Regions from separate parts of the Exiguobacterium sp. UBA3491 genome, predicted to be linked through region 3. Evidence: predicted binding sites of a transcription regulator. Region 3 holds the regulator's gene; each other region holds the start of a gene.
The links. Region 3 encodes Rex, which represses fermentation and respiration genes when NADH is low (regulators of the CRP and FNR family bind a similar motif). Its sites were predicted from a motif close to TTGTGAAATATTTCACAA; they were not measured.
Positions count from the first base shown of each region.

Region 1: a site for Rex is predicted at 4,201-4,218, ahead of pflB (formate C-acetyltransferase). Genes of this name have one in related genera too.
Region 2: a site for Rex is predicted at 3,863-3,880, ahead of B4F99_RS11835 (formate/nitrite transporter family protein). Genes of this name have one in related genera too.
Region 4: a site for Rex is predicted at 2,129-2,146, ahead of B4F99_RS11595 (cytochrome C oxidase subunit II). Genes of this name have one in related genera too.

Region 1 is NZ_DFQK01000030.1:53,899-59,493, reverse strand. It holds gene abc-f (ribosomal protection-like ABC-F family protein) at 1-839, opposite strand, end outside; gene pflA (pyruvate formate-lyase-activating protein) at 1,111-1,830, opposite strand; gene pflB (formate C-acetyltransferase) at 1,865-4,114, opposite strand; gene B4F99_RS11535 (hypothetical protein) at 4,454-4,882, shown strand; gene B4F99_RS11530 (DEAD/DEAH box helicase) at 4,911-5,595, shown strand, end outside.
Region 2 is NZ_DFQK01000030.1:110,541-116,135, forward strand. It holds gene B4F99_RS11815 (GNAT family N-acetyltransferase) at 1-17, opposite strand, end outside; gene murB (UDP-N-acetylmuramate dehydrogenase) at 259-1,173, shown strand; gene B4F99_RS11825 (aminopeptidase) at 1,229-2,452, opposite strand; gene B4F99_RS11830 (YkvA family protein) at 2,551-2,970, shown strand; gene B4F99_RS11835 (formate/nitrite transporter family protein) at 3,006-3,842, opposite strand; gene B4F99_RS11840 (hypothetical protein) at 4,026-4,628, opposite strand; gene B4F99_RS11845 (YitT family protein) at 4,765-5,595, shown strand, end outside.
Region 3 is NZ_DFQK01000021.1:32,747-38,341, reverse strand. It holds gene B4F99_RS07130 (S8 family serine peptidase) at 1-1,208, opposite strand, end outside; tRNA gene B4F99_RS07125 (tRNA-Ala) at 1,431-1,506, opposite strand; gene tatC (twin-arginine translocase subunit TatC) at 1,611-2,390, opposite strand; gene B4F99_RS07115 (twin-arginine translocase TatA/TatE family subunit) at 2,398-2,595, opposite strand; gene B4F99_RS07110 (redox-sensing transcriptional repressor Rex) at 2,595-3,254, opposite strand; gene B4F99_RS07105 (ATP-binding cassette domain-containing protein) at 3,422-5,323, shown strand; gene B4F99_RS07100 (hypothetical protein) at 5,323-5,595, shown strand, end outside.
Region 4 is NZ_DFQK01000030.1:65,546-71,140, forward strand. It holds gene B4F99_RS11585 (b(o/a)3-type cytochrome-c oxidase subunit 1) at 1-1,468, opposite strand, end outside; gene B4F99_RS11590 (cytochrome c oxidase subunit II) at 1,470-1,940, opposite strand; gene B4F99_RS11595 (cytochrome C oxidase subunit II) at 1,953-2,066, opposite strand; gene B4F99_RS11600 (Crp/Fnr family transcriptional regulator) at 2,299-3,006, opposite strand; gene B4F99_RS11605 (CDP-glycerol glycerophosphotransferase family protein) at 3,170-4,324, opposite strand; gene tagD (glycerol-3-phosphate cytidylyltransferase) at 4,377-4,766, opposite strand; gene B4F99_RS11615 (CDP-glycerol glycerophosphotransferase family protein) at 4,783-5,595, opposite strand, start outside.

The sequences.
Region 1 (5,595 bases), on a different contig from region 3:
TTCGCATATGGATCGCGTTCACTAGCTTGATCCGAAGCTTTTTGATGCCATTGCCGGTATCCTTGAATCATGCGTGTCAGCTCTTTACGGGTGCGTTCTTGTTTTTCGTACGCTCGTTGTTGCGACAGAGCTTGATGTTCCTTTTGTTCTTTATAGGACTGATAGTTTCCGCTGTATCGCGTTGCCCCTGATTCGGATAATTCAATGACGGCATCAGCCGTTGCGTCGATGAAGAATCGTTCGTGTGAGACATAGAGAATCGAGGTCCGTGACATGTTGACCCATTCCGTGAGCCACTCGAGTGTCTCTTGATCCAGATGATTCGTCGGTTCATCGAGAATGATGAAATCAGGTCGTGATAGAAGCAGACAGGCAAGTTGGAGGCGCGTCTGTTCACCACCGCTTAAACTGGATGCTTTGTGTGTCCAGAGTGCTTCCTTTAATTTGACTTCTTTTAAGACGCGTGCTGCATCTGCTTCCAGCGAGAAGGCGTCCTGATCGATTGCTTGTTGATAAATCGTCAAGTCACCATTCATGGCATTAGCGCGAAGTTGATAACGAACCGCATCCGCTCGTTCGACGACATCAAGAACGGTGTGATCGCCCGCCACAAAGTGTTGTGATAGTAGACCGAGTTTTTTGAAATGACGCTTGATCGAACCGTCAGTCGGCTGAAGTTGATCAGCGATCAAGTGTAACAATGTCGTTTTTCCGATGCCGTTCGGACCAATCAAAGCGACGTGTTCACCAGTATGAATATGAAAGGAGACGTCCGAGAAAAGACGTCGTTCGTCGTAATCCATTGATAGGTGTTGAATCGTAAGTGTTTCAGTAGACATAAAAGCAGCTCCTTTAGGCTTCATTTCCAGTAAGATGAAATGAAAACACACCATCCGAAGCGAGCGGATGGTGTGCAGGAGTAACTCAAAGAAGGCGATGACCAGAGGATGGTCACACCGAAAAAGAGCAGACTCGTAGCGTCAGACATCCGCAACTGCATTGCGAAAGAGATGATTTCATTCATCAAGCGACCTGTACGAGTGATTGCTTCATTTCGGTGTTGTACCTCCTGTTCATAATCTATGATGTCATCGTAACAAATCGGAAACGTTAACACAAGTACGATTCAAGTAGGGTTTGCGCAGCGTTTGTTTCTTCTGATGAAGGGGGAAGCACATCAGTTAACGGATAAGCAAGACCGAGGTTTTCCCACTTATAGACACCGAGTTGATGATACGGCAGTACCTCGACGCGCTCGACGTTTCCGAGCGTCCGGATGAACTCGCCGGTCTGACGGAGGAAATGTTCCGACATCGTGATACCTGGAACGAGGACGTGGCGAATCCAGACGGGAATGTTTCGCTCGGCTAGGCGTTTTGCGAAGGCGAGTGTATTGGCGTTACTCCGTCCAGTCAAGACGCGACAAGCAGCATCGTCGATATGCTTGATATCGAGCAGAACCAAATCCGTCGCATCGAGAATGGCGTCGATGTTTTTTGGGACGACAGATCCAGCGGTATCGATGACCGTATGCAGTCCATGCCGCTTCGCTTCTGTTAAAGCAGCCTCTAGGAACTCTGGCTGAGCGAGCGGTTCACCTCCAGAGAAGGTGATTCCGCCACCCGTCGCCTCGAAAAAGGAGCGATAGCTGATCGCTTCTTTTACGACTTCGTCTGCTGAGACACGCTGTCCGCAACCGAACTCCCATGTATCCACGTTATGACAGTATTGACACCGTAGTGGACATCCTTGCGTAAAGACGATGAATCGAATGCCAGGACCATCGACTGTTCCACATGATTCAACGGAATGGACCATACCATAGGTCATTCTGCTCACTTCCTTTCACATACTACACATCATTTTAGAGAGAACCGTGGAACGTACGATTGATGACATCAATCTGTTGTTCACGCGTCAGTTTAATGAAGTTGACGGCATAACCGGAAACCCGAATCGTTAACTGTGGATATTGTTCTGGATGCTCCATGGCATCGAGTAACGTCTCACGGTCGAAGACGTTGACATTCAAGTGATGACCTTTTGAAGTCGTACCACCCATATATCCGTCAAGTAATCCGACCGTATTGCGAATACGTGTTGCTTCATCCTTACCAAGTGCTTTTGGAACGATCGAGAACGTGTAGGAGATACCATCGAGCGCATGTTCATATGGTAGTTTCCCGACAGATGTCAGAGCAGCGACAGCACCACGGGTATCACGTCCATGCATCGGGTTAGCACCCGGTGCAAATGGTTCACCCGCACGGCGTCCATCGGGTGTATTTCCTGTCTTCTTACCATAGACAACGTTTGAAGTAATCGTCAGGACAGACTGTGTCGGGAGCGCATTTCGATACGTTGGATGTTTACGGATTTTCTCCATGAACAATGTCACGAGATCAACAGCCATCTGATCGACCCGTTCATCGTTATTCCCGAACTTTGGAAACTCACCTTCGATCTTGAAATCAACTGCAATCCCATCCGCATCTCGGATCGGGCGGACTGTTGCATAACGAATAGCGGATAGACTGTCGGCGACGACCGATAAACCAGCGATGCCGCATGCCATCGTCCGTAAGATTTCCGGATCGTGTAAAGCCATTTCAATCCGTTCGTAACTGTACTTATCATGCATGTAGTGGATGACATTCAGTGTGTTGACGTACAGTTCTGCGAGCCAATCGAGTTGACGATCGTAAGCCGCCATGACTGTCTCGTAATCGAGTACTTCATCGAGCATCAATGGTGTGACTGGGGCGACTTGAATTTTGAGCTTCTCGTCCATTCCGCCATTGATTGTATAAAGTAATGCTTTTGCAAGGTTTGCTCGAGCACCGAAGAACTGCATCTGTTTCCCGATCCGCATCGCGGAGACACAACAAGCGATGCCGTAATCATCCCCATAAACCGGCAACATCAAATCATCGTTCTCATACTGAATCGAGCTTGATATGATCGACATCTTCGCGCAGAATTCCTTGAATCCGCGTGGAAGCTGAGTGGACCAGAGAACAGTTAGATTTGGTTCAGGTGCCGGACCGAGTGTCGAGAGCGTATGCAGGAACCGGAATGAACTTTTCGTGACATTTGATCGACCATCTTCACTCATCCCGCCAATCGATTCCGTTACCCACGTCGGGTCGCCAGAGAAGAGATCGTTATAGTCCGGTGTTCGTAAGAATTTGACGATCCGAAGTTTCATGACAAAATGATCGACGAGCTCTTGTGCTGTTTCTTCCGTCAAGCGGCCGGTCGCAAGATCACGTTCGACATAAATATCGAGGAACGTCGAGACTCGACCGAGTGACATAGCTGCACCATTTTGTTCTTTGATCGCAGCAAGATAAGCAAGATAGACCCACTGGAATGCTTCTTGTGCTGTTTCTGCAGGGCGGGAGAGATCAAAACCATAGCGAGTTCCAAGCTCGGTCAATTCCGTTAATGCGCGCAATTGTTCATTCATCTCTTCGCGGTCGCGGATCATCGATTCAGAGAGGAAGCCGCCACGTGCCTTCAAGTCTCGCTTACGTTCTTCAATCAAGCGTGCTGTTCCGTACAAAGCGACACGACGATAGTCGCCAATGATCCGCCCACGTCCATAGGCGTCTGGTAATCCTGTGATGATACCGGCTTTACGTGCAGCGCGCATCTCAGGGGTATAGGCATCGAAAACCCCTTGGTTATGTGTCTTCCGGTACTCGCTGAAAATTTTCGTGACGGTCTCGTCTGCTTCAAAGCCATACGCAGCTAAGGCATCATTCACCATCCGAATCCCGCCGTTCGGATGAATTGAACGTTTGAACGGTTCATCTGTCTGTAAGCCGACGATTTTTTCAAGAGAGGGATCAAGATACCCTGCATCATGCGAGAGAATCGTTGATGGTGTCTTGGCATCGACGGCATACACACCACCACGTTGTCGTTCTTCATTCGTCAACTGTAGAATTTGTTGCCAAAGCCGTTGCGTCGCTTGCGTCGGACCGACTAAAAAGTGATCATCACCTGTATATTCCGTGCGATTGAGCCGGATGAAGTCTGCAACATCGATTGTCTTGATCCATTCGCCAGACGTAAAGTTTGTCCAGGCACTCGTTTTTTCTAATAACATGGATACCACTCCTTTAAAATTGAGCTAATGATCAGTTCCTTATGTGAATAGTGTAACAAAAGGAGATAGAGATTCCCTTTACGTTCATGTGAATAATTTAACAAGTGAACAAACGTTGATATGAGGGGTTTTCTTTATTTCTGTACTTATGAAAGAGTGAAGATTAAAAAACAGTTGAAGTCTGGTAAATCAAGATTTTCACGAAACTGTATGAGCTGATTTGAAAAAGATCCACTAGCACAGTTGAAACTGTGAGGAATGTCACGTTACGGTATCTTGTGTTTTTAGGACGTATCGTTGACAATGAAAAAGGGAATATAGAACGTGGAGGTGTGCCAAATGGAGTATGTGTCATTAACGCAACAAGGAGATTATCAGTCGGGAGACTGGGTCTCGCTGAAAATCGGATCGGAAGGTTCGACGCGAACTGGGATGATCACAGAATTTGAAGGTGATGGATTCTGGATTCGGTTTGAAGATGATTTTGATTATGAAGACTTTATCGGCTATGATGAATCGTACTGGATTGCGCTTGTTCGCCGTCCCGTGGACGTAAAAGCGATGTATGCGAGTCTTGCCGTGTATCCGGCACTCGCTGCAGAATTACAGGATCGTGTCATCCAAGGCTTCGAGATTTTAAAGGAAGAAGCCGGTGAAGAAGAAGTCCGGTTCCACATCCGATTGCTCGACGCAGGAAATGAATATACACAGACATTACGGGGATACCGTGATGCATCAGGAGATCATGTCGAATACGTAACGGCATGATGGAATTAAGAGAGTAGGAGAAATCGTTATGAAATTTACAAAACCATTTTTACAGGAAGCATGGGAACGGGCGCGCTTTACAGAGTTGATGCCTGTTCAAGAACAAGCGATTCCGTTGTTGCGCGAAGGAAAAGATGTCCTAGCTGAAGCGCCGACAGGTACAGGGAAGACGCTTGCTTATGTCATTCCAGCTTTAGAAAAGATTGAAGTGGAAGAGCCACACGTGCAAGTCGTCATCACGGCACCAACACGGGAACTCGTCATGCAAATTCATCAAGTCATTCAATTATTTGCTCAAGGAAGTGGTATCAAATCCGGTGCATTCATTGGTGGTGTTGAATTAAAGCGACAATATGAACGATTGAAGAAAAAGCCGCAAATCATCGTCGGAACACCGGGACGTCTCGTCGAGTTGATTGATTCGAAGAAGCTGAAGATGCATAAGGTGAAATTGATCGTTTTAGATGAAGCGGATCAAATTTATGAAAGTGGCATGAGTGACTCGGCGACGCGAATCGCAAATAGTGCGCTACGCGATCGACAACTGGCATTCGTCTCAGCGACATTGCCGGAACGGACAGCAGAATGGGGACGGACGCTTGCGAATGATCCTGAGACGATTCGTGTTGAGCGTGTCGTCAGCACACAAGTGACATTCGGTTATTTGGAGACTTCACGTCGTCAGAAACCGGAATTGTTACGTCGTCTGGCGA
Region 2 (5,595 bases), on a different contig from region 3:
AATCGTTCACTTTCCATCCTCATCGCCTCCTTATATTTCTTTTCCCGAGTTCTTTTCCCTTCATTCCTCTTCCCTATTATTCTATCTGTGCGATGTTTTTCATTACTAATCGATGACATTCACTCCCTACTGCTTGCAATTCCCGGCATAAGTCGGTATTTTGGGAACAGTATGTTGAACAACGACTGTACAATTAATGTTAAAATATATTTTGAGCGCATAAGCGCTGGATAGGAATTTATGAAAAGGACTGAGACCATGATGACTGAACAAGTAATGACAGGGCTATATGAAGGCATTTCAAAAGAATCTGTACTGATCAATGAACCTTTAAAATATCATACGTATACAAAAATGGGAGGAATCGCTGATCTCTTCATCATCCCAACGTCTTATGAAGAAACGGCTTTTGTCGTAAGATATGCTTACGAACGAGGCATCCCTTTGACATTGCTCGGGAACGGATCAAATCTCGTCGTACGTGATGGCGGTATTCGCGGTATCGTTCTTTCGTTTGAAAAGTTAACCGACATTTCGGTCGAAGGACATGAACTCGTCGCTCAAAGTGGCGCAGCAATCATCGAGGCGTCTCGTGTTGCGTATGCGCATCAACTGAGTGGTCTTGAATTCGCTTGCGGGATTCCGGGAACGATTGGTGGCGCGTTGATCATGAATGCGGGCGCCTACGGTGGAGAAGTCAAAGATTGCCTTCATAGCGCCACTGTTTTGACACGACAAGGGGATCTGTTGAACATTTCGCATGATGAACTCGAACTGGGATACCGGACGAGTTGTTTCTCAAAGAAAGAATACATCATTCTCGAAGGACGATTTGCTTTGACGGAGGGTGATCCAGCATTGATCAAGGAAGTCATGGATGATCTAACGCATAAACGAGAAACAAAGCAGCCTCTCGAATATCCTTCTTGTGGTAGTGTCTTCAAACGTCCAGAAGGCTATTTTGCGGGTAAATTGATTCAAGATAGTGAACTCCAAGGAACCCGCATCGGTGGTGCTGAAGTATCAAAGAAACACGCCGGTTTTATCGTCAACGTCGAAAACGCATCAGCATCTGACTACATTGCACTCATTCGCCATGTACAAGAAACCGTCCAAGAAAAATTCGGTATTTTACTTGAGACAGAAGTAAAAATCATTGGGGAAGAAGCTTGATAATAATCTAATCAGAAAAGGTGAGCCCAGTATTTGGACTCACCTTTTTATTCATTTAGATCGACCAGTTTCCGTCACGCATGACTGATTCACGCGTCCCGTCTGCAAGTTCTCCCTCAATTGATAGATCCGCGGATCCAATCATGAAGTCGACATGCGTCATCGAGTCGTTCGCACCTTGTGCTTCTAGTTCTTCCGCTGAAAGACTAGGACCATTTTCAATACACGTCGAGTACGCACGACCAATTGCTAAGTGGCACGAAGCATTCTCATCAAACAACGTATTGTAGAATAAAATACCTGAATCAGAAATCGGAGAACGATGTGGTACGAGCGCGACTTCTCCGAGATACCGGGCACCTTCATCGAGGGAAATTAAATCATCCAATGCTTCTTGCCCCTGTTTCGCTTCCGCTTTGACGATTTTTCCGTCCTCGAACCAAAGAGTAAATTCATCAATCAAGTTACCACTGTAGCTGAGTGGTTTCGTACTCGAAACATGACCGTTAACACCTGTCTTCTTCGGTAATGTGAACACTTCTTCAGTCGGCAGATTCGCGATAAAATCAACACCATCTGCATTCGGACCACCGCCACCTAACCAAACGTGACGTTCTGGTAATTCAATTGATAACTCTGTTCCTGGCGCTGTATAATGCAATGTTTTGTATTTCTTCTCTGTCAGGAATTTCGCTTTTGAACGCAGATTATGATCATGATCCGCCCATGCAGCAACCGGATCCGCTTGATCAGCACGGGTTGCCTTCAAAATAGCTGCCCACAGTTCCTCAATCGGTTCCTCTGCATCAGGAAATACTTTCTTCGCCCAGCTTTCAGAAGGTGCTGCTACGACACACCAGCTGACATTGTCACTCATGACGAACTTTCGCCAATTGGCGAGAGCAATACCAGCTGCTTTATTCGCACGCGCGATTCGACTTGAATCAACACCATTTAATAAATCTGGATCTTCACTGACGACTGATAAGAATGCTGTTTTTTCTTCTGCAAGCTGATCGTAACGTGCTTTTAACCAATCCGGGAATGTATCAAACGAGTCTTCTGGTGCATCAAAATAACGGATTTTCGTCATCTCATCATCTGACCATTGTACATATACTTGCGTAGCACCTACTTCATATGCTACACGTGTGATTTCGCGAACAAGTGGTAAATTCTCGATTCCCGCTCGCACCTCCAATTGTTGTCCTGGCTGTAGATTGATCCCGGTACGCACTGCTAAAGACGCGTACTGTTGTAATTCTGCTTGTGTCGGCATTATGTAATCCCCTTTCTTGTATCTTTATTTTCACGAAATAGTTGCAATTTTGCAAGAAATAAGGCGAAACTAGATAGAGAAGAGAAGGAGGCATCATCATGGAATTCACACCCGGAGATTTTAAATCAGCTTATACGTATTTTCACCGACAGGCACTCGATCTCGTCGGTGATGAAAAAGCACAACAAGAATTGTTGATTCGAGCAGAAATCGGACTCGCACATCTGACACAAGATATCGCGTCTACGGAAAGTTCTGATATCGAACGCGAGGCAGAACTCGTCCTTTATTTCCAATTAAAACAACTACTCGAAATGCTTCGTGCCCTCTATCAGAAAAAATTCGAGATGCATGCAGAGCAAGAACAATTATTGCTAACGGCAGTTCTGTACTTTACGTCTCCTGTTGACGCCTTACCGGACGATAACGTCCTCGGACTCTTTGATGACGCACAAATCGTCGAAACGATTTACGAAGAACTCGCCGCAGATGTTGATCGCTTTCAACATATGGAATGAATGAAAAAGCAGCTGTCGCGACAGCTGCTTTTTCATTATGCATTTTGTTTAGAAGCGATATGAACCGGTGCCGTAGATTGACGTGATTCATCTATTTCTAGTTTTTCTTTATTCAACCACGTATAAATCATTCCCATGAAGACTGCTCCACCGATGATATTCCCAGCTAAAGCCGGTAACAGATTGTGCATGGCTCCTGCAAACGTAATCGTATCCGGATGTGGCACGATTAATGCGATAGAGAACAATGCCATATTTGCGATGACATGATCAAATCCTGATGCGAAGAAGACTGCGACAAGTACCATCATCATCATGATCTGCGCTAATTCATTCTTCATGTTCTTCGGAATGAAAATTGCTAAACAGACCATCCAGTTACAGAAGATTGCCCGGGTAAAGATTTCCCACGTCGAATGATGAATTTTTGTTTCCGATACAGCAAACAACCAATTGTTCATTCCAAGTTCCTGTAAGATACCTGTTTGAGAGAAGAGTAATGCGAATGCTAATCCTCCAAGACCATTTCCGATCAGACAAATCAACCAGACTTTCATCGTATCCATCTTCGTTGTATAGCCGCGCATCGTTGCCGTCGTGAAATACATCGTATTCCCTGTAAACAGTTCTGCACCGCCATAAATGATCAAGACGAGTGCCACTCCGAACGTCAATCCACCGACAAGTGTCGCGGCAGGTGATTCTGCCAAATACAGCCCGTTAATTGCTTTTAAGGTAAAAATGATTGCAAATCCAATGAATATCCCCGCTAACATAGCACGAACTAAGTATTCGAGAGGACGCAGTTGTAGCATACGTGTCGACTTGATTGCTTTATTCCGTAACCCTTCTAATGCTTCTACCTCGTTCATTGTAGAAACCTCTCTTCCTTTTGTTCAACACTTCACAATGTTTGTTCATTTATTATAATACTTCCATCTTAAGAGATGTTCAAGTCTTGATTAGACCTGTTTTATCGTTTTCATAAAAGAACGAGATGTAAACGATATCATTGTGTCGAGATTGTGAAAAATGCCTTTTCTTGCTTTATACAATTAATTAGTTTGAATCGAAAATCCTGATGCGAAACGCTCGAAAAAGGTTTGTCGTCTGGAGGAATCAAGCACATATCCATCGATGACGACACGATTAAAACGTCCAGACGATGACGTAGCGCGTTCGATGTCAGATGGTGTATAGATGTCGAACGCGCTACGATCTATCTTAAAATCAGCTTTCGAATAGGGATCGGTATAGTGAATTTCAAGATTGGTCAAGTCAGGAATCGTCGAAAATAAAACGAGCGTATGATGCATAAGTACTTTTGATAAGCGAGCGTTCAAGAAATCCTGATTCATTTGTAATGTACCAGTATCGGTCCCGATCCAAGCACGCCGTTCTTTGCCTGTGACGTCATAAGCGAGCCGTAACGACTCTCCTTCGACATCTACCTGTTTTAATTCTGATGAAAACGGGAGTTGTTCAGCTAATTGGCGAACAGCTACCGTATTCATCATGGAAGCACCGACTTGTCTAGCTACGAGATCACCATCATGCCAAATAGATCGTTGGTTTTCTTCGTCTGGTTGTTGAAAAAGACGAATCCCCACCAATACGCCTAAACAAATACAGCCTATAATCAAGAATGTTTTCTTCATTTTCATCACCTTCCTAAAAAAACTTACCCTTTTTCATCTTTTTTCATAAGAAGGGTTGAAATTTTATGCATATGGGCGTACTCTTGCAGGCAGATACTCACAGAAGGAGGAGCATGAGGTCACTCATCATAATGCCATGACTACAACACACCCACAGAAAAAGAGAGTTGAAAAAATCAGTTTTTTAATCATAGGTACGCTGCTGTATTCCTTGTACATCAGCTTACTACTATCTCCAAATGATATCGGATCAGGTGGTATCATGGGGATCACGCTTGTCCTTCAAGAGCTTTTCCACACCCCAATCGGATTAACCCAATTGCTCTTAAACATTCCCCTCTTCCTTTTAGGTTTCCGTTTCTTACGAAAGCGATTCATGTTCTTATCTGGCATCATTGTCGTTGCCTCTTCTTTTTTAATCGACTGGATTCCGACTCAGATCGTTCCCGAGTCATTGAACGATCCGCTTGTTGCCTCCATCTTTGCCGGTCTAGTCTCTGGTCTTGCGATGGCATTGATTTTCTTTGGTGGCGCATCGACAGGTGGACTCGATATTCTTGGAAAGTTTTTCTTTGCTCGTTTTCATAATTGGCCACTTCCTCGCATATTTCTGATACAAGATCTTGTCATCTATATCTTGGTATGGTGGGTCTTCGATTTGAAACACGTTATGTATGCTCTTATCATGAGCTTCGTTCGCGCCAAAGCTCTTCAAACGGTTTACAGTTTTTATTCCGCTTCTAAGCAATGTATCATTATTTGCGAAAAGGCGGATGAAATAAATGAAGTCATCACAAAAGAACTTGGTCGTGGTGTGACGATCCTTGATGCACGGGGAGGATACTCCAACCGAACGAAGAAAATGGTCTATGTCGTCGTTCAAAATAATGAAATCGTCCGTTTGCAAGAAATCGTTTCTTCTGTCGAACCTAACGCGTTCGTTACGTTCTCAGAAATCCATACTATT
Region 3 (5,595 bases):
TCAAGCGTCAATTTCGTATTTTCGAGTGACGCGACTTGGAGCGCCTGGCTCGTCAATCCTGGTGCACCAACGACACCGATATCCGGGTTTGCTGTATATGGATTACCCGCACCATGACCTGCAAACGCCGAGTTACCAGCAGAGATCGCACACAAGATACCGTTGTTCATCGCGTTGACGATTGCGCGTTGTTCTGGAGCATCTGAATTGACGAACGATGCCGTCGAACCGAGACTCATGTTGATGACATCGGCTCCGAGTGCAATCGCATCATCGATCGCTTTAATGTAGATATCGCTGAATGTCGATGGCATTCCTGGATCGTTTCCGAAGACTTTCATCGCGAGGAGCTGTGTTTCCGGCGCGACCCCTTTGATACCACCGTTTGCTTCATCGCCGTTTGCTCCGACCGTACCTGCGACGTGCATCCCGTGCATCGATGCCCCCGCACCTAAGTCACGGATTTCGCTGTCGTGATCGGCATAGTTATAGCCGTACGGTACTTTTTCCGTGAAATACTTTCCTTTTAAACCTTTTGTTTCTTTCGCACTATCGACCTTCGAAGAGGTTAAATCCACCTTTGTCTCTGGACTCAAGACCATGTCTTTGTGCGATGGATCAATCCCCGTATCGATGACCGCGACGACGGTTCCTTCCCCTTTAAAGCCATAGTCCTGCCACGTTTCCTTCGCATTGACCATGTCCTTGCTGTACAGCATGTCTGGCTTGGCACCTTTATCGACGGTTGGGCGCGCATATTCGTGCGCGATATGTACACTTTTGACTCCTTCGAGTTGTTTGATATCTTCGATGTCACCGAACTTCACTTCACCACTGAATCCATTGATGACGGTTGTGAAGCTTTCTTTATATGTAACAGGAATCGCCTTTTTAGCGATAGCTGACTTGACTGATTTTTGGACGCTGACGAGTCGATCCTTGATCGATTCCTTTTCGGCATTGCTCAATGTGCTATACCGCTTGTTTTGAGATTGGGCGATTTGAATCGCCGGTTTTTGTTCCATCTCGATGACGACTCGGACTTTATCCGATTGTTTGTAGTTCTTTTCTTGTCCCGATTTCTTCAGTGAGAGCGCCTGCGGTTTTTGACCCGTCGCTTTGTCTTGCGAGGACAGTGCACCTTGCGCACTGACTAGATTGGAAGACGTCATTAAGACGGCTGCCATAAGTGCAATCTTCTTCTTCATGCGTTCGTTTCCCCTTTTCTGTAAAACCATAGTAGTAATACTAATAAAACAGTTTAACGAAAATTCTGTATTTTTAGTTTAATGAAGTTAATGGAAATAAACAATTTATATTTGTCTATTTTTTTAATTTTTTTCTTTTTGGTGACATTTTATATTTGGAAGGAATTTAACTGGGAACATAAAAAAACTCCTCGAGCACTCGAGGAGTTGAACGTATGAACTTGGTGGAGACTATCGGGATCGAACCGACGACCTTTTGGCTGCCAGCCAAACGCTCTCCCAGCTGAGCTAAGCCCCCATGAATTATCTTTAGTATACGCATCGCTAACTGCTTTATCAATATAAACATAACGCTTTCATAAAAAAGAATTCCTCCCGAAATGGCTGGAAGGAATTCACGATTCATTTATTCAATTCACGCATCAAATCCGCCTGTCGTTCAAGCTCTGCCTGTTGCTCGAGGATCAAGACCTTTTTATACGTCCGCGCGGAAATCAAGATACTGATTTCATAGAGAACGAACAACGGCACTGAGATCATCAAGTGTGACGTCACGTCCGGCGGTGCGATCAATGCCGCAACGACGAACAGCGCGAAATACGCATATTTTCGATTCTTTCGCATGAAATATGGCGTCACAAGACCAAGGCGTGTCAGGAACATCGTCACGACCGGCAATTGGAAGAGAAGACCAAACGGCATCGTCAACCGGATCAAGAAACTGAAGTAGTTTTCGACCCCGATGACTTGCTCGATCCCCAATTCTTTCCCGAGATCCGTTGAGACTTCGAGCAAGAAGGGAAGCAACCAGAAATACGAGAAGGCTACACCAGCCAAAAATAGAAAGAAGATGACTGGAATATACGTCAGTGTTGCTTTTTGTTCCTTTTCATAAAGCCCTGGTCGGACGAATGCCCACAGTTGATACATCCAGAACGGTGACGCTAAAATCAGCGCGATGATGAACGCAAGATTCAAATACAACATTAAAGGATCGGCGACGTTGAAGGCATTTAATCCGATACCGAGCTCTTTTAAGTCCGCTTGCAGAAAACGGACGAGCGGTCGAACGAGCGGAAATGCGACAGCGAACAGGACGACGACGATGAGGAGCGACCAGACAATCCGCTTACGCAGTTCGTCTAGGTGCGACGTCATGCTTTGTTCTTGATCAACCGTCATGATTCAATCACTTCTCTTTCGGTTCGTCCTTTTTATCGTCGTCCATGATGCCGTTCGTGGCATTCTTGAACTCTTTCAATGTTTGACCGGCAGCACGACCGAATTCCGGCAACTTCTTCGGTCCGAAGATGATCAACGCGACGACAGCAATTAATCCGATACTCGCAGGTCCGATACCTAACGTGAGCGGGATAAGGTTTTCCATTATGATTTCACTCCTTCAGCTGATTGCGAATAATGCTTCATGAAATAAACTAACGACTGCAACTCGATCGATAAATCGATGTGATGAACCCGAACGCTCGCTGGCACGTTCAACCGTGCAGGCGTAAAGTTCAGAATGCCTGTCACACCATACTCGACTAACTCATCCGCTACTGACTGTGCGAACTGGGATGGAACCGTCAAGATGGCGACATCGACCTGATTCGCTTCGATTTGTTCTTTCATGTCCGAAACATGATAGATTGGAACGTCATGCGTCGTTGTTCCGACCTTCTCTTCGTCCGCATCAAACGCAACGACTATCCGAGTACTATTATTCTTTAAAAAGTTATAATTTGCAAACGCTGTTCCGAGATGACCGACCCCAATCAAGGCAACATTCGTCACCTCATCTTGATTCAAGGTTTTCCGGAAAAACGTTAAGAGATGTTGAACGTTATATCCATACCCCTTCTTCCCTAGTGCCCCAAAGTAGGAAAAATCGCGACGAATCGTTGCTGAATCAACCTTCACCGCCTCGCTTAACTCAGCAGAAGAGACGCGGAGCTTGCCTGAATTGTATAAACTTTGGATGAAGCGATAATATAGCGGCAACCGTTTTGCTGTCGCTTGTGGAATTTTTGTGTCTGATCCATTCATCCTGCAGTTCCCCCTTCGGCCACATCCATCGTGGCACCCAAATCTTTGCAAAAAGCTTTCTACTCTCCTTGATTGTAAACCACTTCACATAGAGTCACAAATAATATATTCCGCAGGACCTCGCGCTTTTGTTCGTGATAGACTAAAGGGTGGAAGGATGGATGGAAATGATACTCTTACAAGTCAACCAACTCTCGAAATCATTCGGCGTCGAGCCGATTTTAGAAAATATCAAATTGGAAGTACAAGAGCGCGACCGAATTGCGCTCGTCGGTCGAAATGGTGCCGGTAAATCAACCTTGCTCAAAATCATCGCTGGTGAACTCAGTCATGACTCGGGCGATATCATGAAAGGTAAAGATGTCAAAATCGGCTATCTCGCGCAAGACAGTGGTCTCGAATCGAATGAGACGATCTGGAACGAGATGCTGACCGTCTTTGAACATCTGCAAGAACAAGAACGGACACTGCGCCGGATGGAAATCGAGATGGGCATGGAGCACATCTTGAACGACCCGGTCGCTTACGATCGACTTCTGAAGACGTACGATCAAGCACAACATGACTTCTCAGAAGCAGGTGGTTATCAGTTCGAAGCGAATATTCGCTCCGTCCTGCACGGCATGCGCTTTTATCCAGACGATTACTCACGCCGGATCCAGACATTGTCCGGAGGTCAACGGACACGGCTCGCCTTAGCGAAGATGCTCCTGCAAGCACCAGAGCTTCTCATTCTCGATGAACCGACGAACCATCTGGATATCGATACGCTCGCTTGGCTTGAAAGTTACCTCGGTGGTTATCGTGGTGCCGTTCTGATCGTCTCGCACGATCGGTACTTCCTCGATCAAGTCGTCAATGTCGTCTATGAGCTCTCTCGTAATGTCTGTCGTAAGTTCACTGGGAACTATACGAAGTACCTCGAGCAAAAAGCGGCATTGTACGATCAAGAAATGAAACAGTTCGAACAGCAGCAAGAAGAAATCGCGAAGATGCAGGATTTCATTCAACGAAACATCGCTCGGGCGACAACGACAAAGCGTGCTCAAAGCGTTCGAAAACGGCTCGAGAAGGTCGACCGGCTCGACCGACCAGATGGAGATGAACGCAGTACGGTCCTCTCCTTCCCAATCGAAAAACAGAGCGGGAATGACGTTCTTCAAGTCAATCAATTGGCAATCGGTTACGAAGAAGCTGTCTCAAAAGACATCACGTTCCGCTTGCAACGCGGCGAATCACTGGCACTCGTCGGACCGAACGGAATCGGGAAGTCGACGCTCTTAAAAGTCCTCGTCGGTCGTTTACGTCCTCTCTTCGGTGATTTCCGTTTTGGCACCGGCGTCTCGATCGGGTATTACGATCAAGAGCAAGCAGAACTCAATGACCGGAATCGTGTCATCGATGAGATTTGGAACGAATGGCCACTGATGCGCGAACAAGAAGTCCGTTCTGTGCTCGGACAATTCCTGTTCAGCGGCGACGATGTCTTCAAGATTGTCCATGAATTGTCCGGTGGCGAACGCGGACGTCTCGCGCTCGCAAAACTGAAACTCCGGAAGACTAACGTCCTCATCCTTGACGAGCCAACGAACCACTTGGATCTGGATTCGAAGATGGTCCTTGAGAACGCTCTCGTCGACTATGAAGGTACGCTACTCTTCGTTTCCCATGACCGGTACTTCATCGATCGGATCGCGACACGCGTCATCGAGATGAGTGAAGCTGGTGTGACAGAATACCTCGGCGATTATTCGTACTACACAGAGAAGAAGGCTGAACAAGAAGAAATCGCTCGCCTTGAAGCCGAAGAGGCAAAAGCGGCAAAAGTCACGGCATCGAAGACGATCGACAAAGAAGCACAGAAAGAAGAAAAAAAACGCCGTCAGCAAATCGAACAACTCGAACAAGATATTGAACGGCTCGAACAGCGTTCAGCGGAAATCGAACAGTTGCTTTGCGAACCGGAAGTTTTTAATGATATTCCAAAAGCGACAGCGTTATCTGCGGAACGAGACCAGATCGATGTCGATCTACTTGAATTGATGGAACGATGGGAGAACCAACACTGATGCGAACGAAAAGCTTTTTCATCAACCTGATTCAAGGACTGTTATCCGGTATTCTTTATTTCGTTCCGATGTATGCGGACTACGTGTCCGCCTTCATCCGCCCGGATGCCTTTAATGCTGCTCTTCCTTTGTTCCTTCTGATTTCTTGCATGATCGGACTTGTCATCCAGACATGGAGCGGTCTTCTCGTCAGTCTACTCTCTGGACTATGTTGTACGCTTCTAACGACACAACTGTTCGTCGAACTCAATGATCCATTGATCATATCCTAT
Region 4 (5,595 bases), on a different contig from region 3:
ACAATAGAATCGAGATGAATAAAATCGTCCCACCAATTGCCATGGCGACATGATATGGAATCCAGTCAGCGACGATCGAATCTTTGAAGTAGGCGGCAGGACCCGTCCGTCGTGGATTACCGAGTAGACCTGAGATATGCATTGCTGTCGACATGAAGAGCATTCCGATCGTCCAGGCAGCCGTTTGAATAAGCCCAAGACGATTCATTGCCGCTGTTAACGTTCGACCACGTAAGAGCGGGACAAGCCAATAGGCTGTTCCGAAGAACGTCAGTGCGACAGCAGCACCGACCGTGATATGAAAGTGTCCTGTGACCCATAACGTATTGTGAACGATGATGTTCAGCTGATGCGATGCGTTGATGACACCACCTGCACCTGCAGGAATGAAGAACAACATCCCGATGAACGGTGCAAGGAACCGGACATCGCGATACGGCATTTTTTTCACCCAACCAAATACCCCGGTCGCCCCTTTCCGACGACCCGCCAACTCAAAAGTCGCAAACATCGAGAAGGCTGTCATCAATGATGGAATGATGACGAGGAACGTCAAAACGACTTGGACATACTTCCAAAAAGCAGAAATCCCCGGCTCTAACAATTGATGGTGAAAACCAACCGGGAACGAAAAGAGGAGGAACAATAAAAATGACATACGTGCTAACGCGTCAGAAAAAACCTTTCCACCAACGATTTTCGGGATGACTGTATACCAGACGATGTAGGCAGGTAACAACCAGAAATAGACGAGTGGATGACCAAAGTACCAAAATAGCGTCCGGGATAGCTCGATTCCGACCTTATCCGTCCAACCAAGGGATAAGGGAAGGAGCTGAAAGAGAATCGTCGCTGCTACTCCGAGTGTCGCAACCACCCATAATAAGGCAGTCATAATACTCATGTATGCTTGAAGTGGTGGATGAACGCCAGGGTGTTCCCGTTTATAATCAGCATACATACGGAACATGGCACCAGAAGCAATCCACGTTCCGACGACGAAGATGACGAGTCCAATATAAAATACTGGATGTGCCTTGAGTGGTGCATAGAATGTATAGAGGACGGAAGCTTCTCCTGCAAGTACCATCCATGTGACGAGGATGACACCAAGGATCATGAACCAGAATCCAACCCACCCGAGACGTCGAGGAAAGTCTTCGAACCGTCCAAAGGATTGACCTAAAAATGAAAACAGTAATCCAAATATGAATAATGTCGTAAAGACGATCGCAAGCATTAACCCGTGGGCAGTGAGAAGCTCATAGTAGCCGACTCCAGCAATTTCTGGAATGACACCTGTCCGCACCATCGTTTGCAACAATCCACATAAACCACCAATCAATAAGGCAACGAGTGAAAAACTAACATGTGCGAAAGCGAGCTTCGCTTCCTTAATTCCGATGACGGTAGCAGGCAGACCACGCTCCATCTCGAACTGTCTTAATTTTTTTGAAATGGCATTCATCTTATTCCACCACCTTGATTTTGGTTGCCATCATATGATGACCCGATCCACAGTATTCATTACAGACGACCAAATACTCGCCAGCTTCCTTGAATGTATATTCAATGGAATTGATATGACCAGGAACGACCATCATATTGACATTCGTCTTGACAATTTCAAAGCCATGGACGACATCTTTTGATGTCACCAAAAAATCAACCGTTGCCCCTTTGGGAATGACCATATCTTTTGGTGTGAATTGGAACGCTTGTGCGACGATGATCGCTTCGTATCGGTCGTCATCGATTTTTTTTAGTCCTGGCTTGTCGAATGGTTTCGTTTGATCAACTTTCGTCGGATCAATCAATGTTGCATCGGATGGCGGTTGATTTCCGGATGCAAAAGCGGATACGCCGATGATGGTTAAAAAGACGCCAAGCATCACTGCTCCAAAAATCAGCCAGATTTTTTCTAGACGATGAATATGCATTGTGACTCCCCCTTACCGTGATAAGAATAATAGAAAGATTGAGCTCCACATCCCAATGATGATACCTGCTACGATCAGGACGGCAATAAATGTTCCTTTGAGGTTTGATTCTGATTTTTGGTCCATGGTGATTACTCCTCTCCTGCTTTGAACTTGTCTTTATTGTAAGAATTCAGCAAGTTTGAAAACTGTGATATATATCACTTCAAATGTGAAGAATCCGCACTTTTCTTTCTAAAAACACACAGAAAGTTCACATCTGAACAAGAGAAGGAGGCACGACTCATCTACAAAAAAAACAATCCATACACGAGACAGAAAATTCTGCTTCACGTTTGAATTGTTTGTACACTATCTATTAAATTCGACAAACACCTGCTGGGCATCCTTCACAATGACACAGATCACGCAGATATTGTGCATCATGAATGATGATTTCTTTTGGCGTCATCGAAATGACACCTTCTTTTTTCCACTGGGAGAACATCCGGTTGACCGTTTCACGCGGTGCGCCAATCAATTGACCAAACTCCCCATCGGATGGACGTTTTGCAAGACGGTAGGTTTCTCCTACTTGTTCCCCTTCCATCGCGATGAGACGAAGTAACGTCGAAGCTAACGCGCCCGGTTTTCCGAACAATAGCAAGTCGCGCAATTTAGTCTCCGTCTGTTTCCGCATCAATGCTTGCCACCGCATGATCTCAAGCGCAAAAGTACCATCCTTTCTCATGAGTTCCTCTAATTTTTCTTTTGTGAGGAAACCGATGATACTATCCTCCATCGTCTCGATACTGTATGAACTCGGAAAAGCTTCTCCTACATCAAATTCACCAAATAGATCCCCTTTGAAATATAAGAACATGAGTAATGGACTGCCTTTTTTCGTCAACTTCGATAGTTTGACGCCTCCTTGTTTCACATAAAACAACTTGTCGTTCATTTCCCCTTCCCAACAGACGATGGAATCCTTTTTGAACGTCGTTTCCGTCATGAAGCTTTCTAGTAACGTTCTTGTCTCAGGTGATAAGATGAACGTATTCGCTTCAGTCGTTCCACAAGTCAGCATATCCATTTCTCCTCTCCTTTTCTTCTGCTTTTAGTATAGAACATCACAGTTCAAAAGAATGGATTTTCAAAAGATTGTCAAACTTTGTTCAATGTTTCACATTAATTTTAAAAAAGTATCTGACGACCGCTTTCTAAAACTAAAGCAATCGTCAGATATAGTATCACATACCTGTTCCGTAATAATGATGAACGATTCGTTCAACTGCTTGACCTGGTGGGTGATCATACCAACTTGTTTGGAATTCCTGCATGTGCTGACGGCACTCTTCAAGTATCGCGTCAGACACGATCCACTCCATCAATTGCGCCATCTGCTCCGTCTGTCGCACCGGTAATGGTTTCGGATACTGATCGACAAGTCCTGGTAGTTGTCGATATGTGTCGATGTCCGGTGTGTATAAGAACGTTGGAATCTCAAGAAGACAGCTTTCAAATGGAATCGACGAATAGTCGGTCACCAGAACATCCGTGATGAGCAAATAATCATTAATCTGATACGTGTCATCCACAAGATGTATATGGGCGGAACGATAGGTCGAAAGCGCTCGGATCGTCGGATGTAACTTAACAAGAATCGTCCATCCCGCTTGAGCAAGTCGTTCGAACTGTTGAATCGTGTGATCTTCCGTTCCTTTATATTCGCGGTAAGTCGGGGCATACAATAGAATCCGGCGGTCGGGTTTTACATAACGTTCTTTTAAATCAAGTGCCCGATGTTCCCGCTGAACCTCATCATACCAATAATCCGTCCGCGGCATGCCGAACGGTTTAAAATGAGATCGTTTTAAATCATGCGGTGCCATGAATTGTGTCGCACAACGCATCCCCGGCACGATGAAATCACCATATTCCTGATAGACACGTCGAAAACGATTTCGTACCCGTTCTGATACGAACAGACTTTTGGAGGAGGTCAGTCCAAACTGCTTTAATGTTCCTGCCGCATGCCATAGCTGGATACGTCGTGTTCCTCGTCGCGTTGTTGCGACACTAAATTCTGCGACATAATTATCGACGAAGACCGTCCGGGAGGTCGCAAGCAAATATGCCAACCGAACGAATCGTAAACGACGAAAGCGAAGAGTCCGATCTGACTTCCACAGATCCGGCTGCTTCATGAAATGATGATCGTATACCAGATACCGTTTCTCATTTGGCAATTCCTGCGCCAAGCGATCATTAACAGGTTTTGCGTTATCCCCATATGTCATCCAAAATAAAGTGACGGGTCGAAGCGGTAACCACCGAAAGACACCATAACAAATACGAAACAACAATAAATAGACCCATACGATTCCTTCTCTAACCACTTTCATCCTGCCCTTCTACGAAGAAAGACCGCACGTCGTCGTGTGGTCTCCTCTTCAATCACTTCGAAGCTAATTCCGTTTTAATCTGACTCGTAGAAATACCCTCAGTTCGGCTAAGGTAAACGACCTCACAATGCTCTTTTAAGAAATCAAACTCGCCTTTCCAATCATCACCCATGACGAAGAGGTCGACGTTATGCTTCTTCACATCTTCTACTTTTTGATCCCAGCTGTTTTCCGGAATGACTTCATCCACATAACGGATAGCTTCAAGAATCATCTTCCGATTCTCGAAATTATGGTAGGACTGCTTATGTTTCAAACGATTGAATTCGTCCGTTGAAATCGCAACGATAAGATAATCTCCCATTGCTTTTGCGCGTTTTAAGATGTTGATATGACCCCAGTGTAATAAATCAAATGTTCCGTACGTAATAACCTTCTTCATGATTCTGCTCTCCCTTTTATCCGTGAATTCTCTTTATGATCGTCTTCATCGCCCGTTCTGAAGCCTGTCCATCATCCCATTGACAATACGTCTCTTGGAACGCTCGAAATGCTGACGCATACCGTGTATGCCAATTATCTAACTGGTCCAGCTCTTCAAACAGTGCTGTTTCAGTCGACAACAATGGTCCCGGTGCCTCCTGCTCAAAATCGAAGTAAAACCCACGCAATTGATCTCGATAATGTTCTAAATCATACGTATAGAATAAAATCGGACGAGATAAGTGCGCAAAATCAAACATGACAGAAGAATAATCCGTGATCAAGGCGTCCGATGCCAGATAGAGCTCCGCGATATCCGGGTAGTCCGATGTATTTCGGACGGATGGATAAGCAGTGACGTCGAGACGACTTCCGACTAAATAGTGCATTCGGACAAGCAGAACGTATTCATCCCCAAATCGCTTTTCAAATTCATTTAGCGAAAAAGGTAGCTCAAATGAATATTTCCCTTGACCTTCGAATGCATTATCTCGCCAAGTCGGTGCATACAACAAGACTTTTTTTGAATGATCAATATCATAGTGGCGATATACTGCTTCTTTGATTTTAGCATGTCGCGCCTCTTGATAAAATATATCATTTCGAGGATACCCAATTTCTAGCATCTCACCTTCAAATGCAAATGCCCTTCTAAATATTGAACTGGAATAGGCATTGGGTGAAACTAAGCTAGACCATTTTGCTGCTTCCTGCTTAAATCCTTGTTTATATCGTTCGGTTGTCGTATTCGCCATTTGGACATCATCCATATCAAGCGCTAGTTTCTT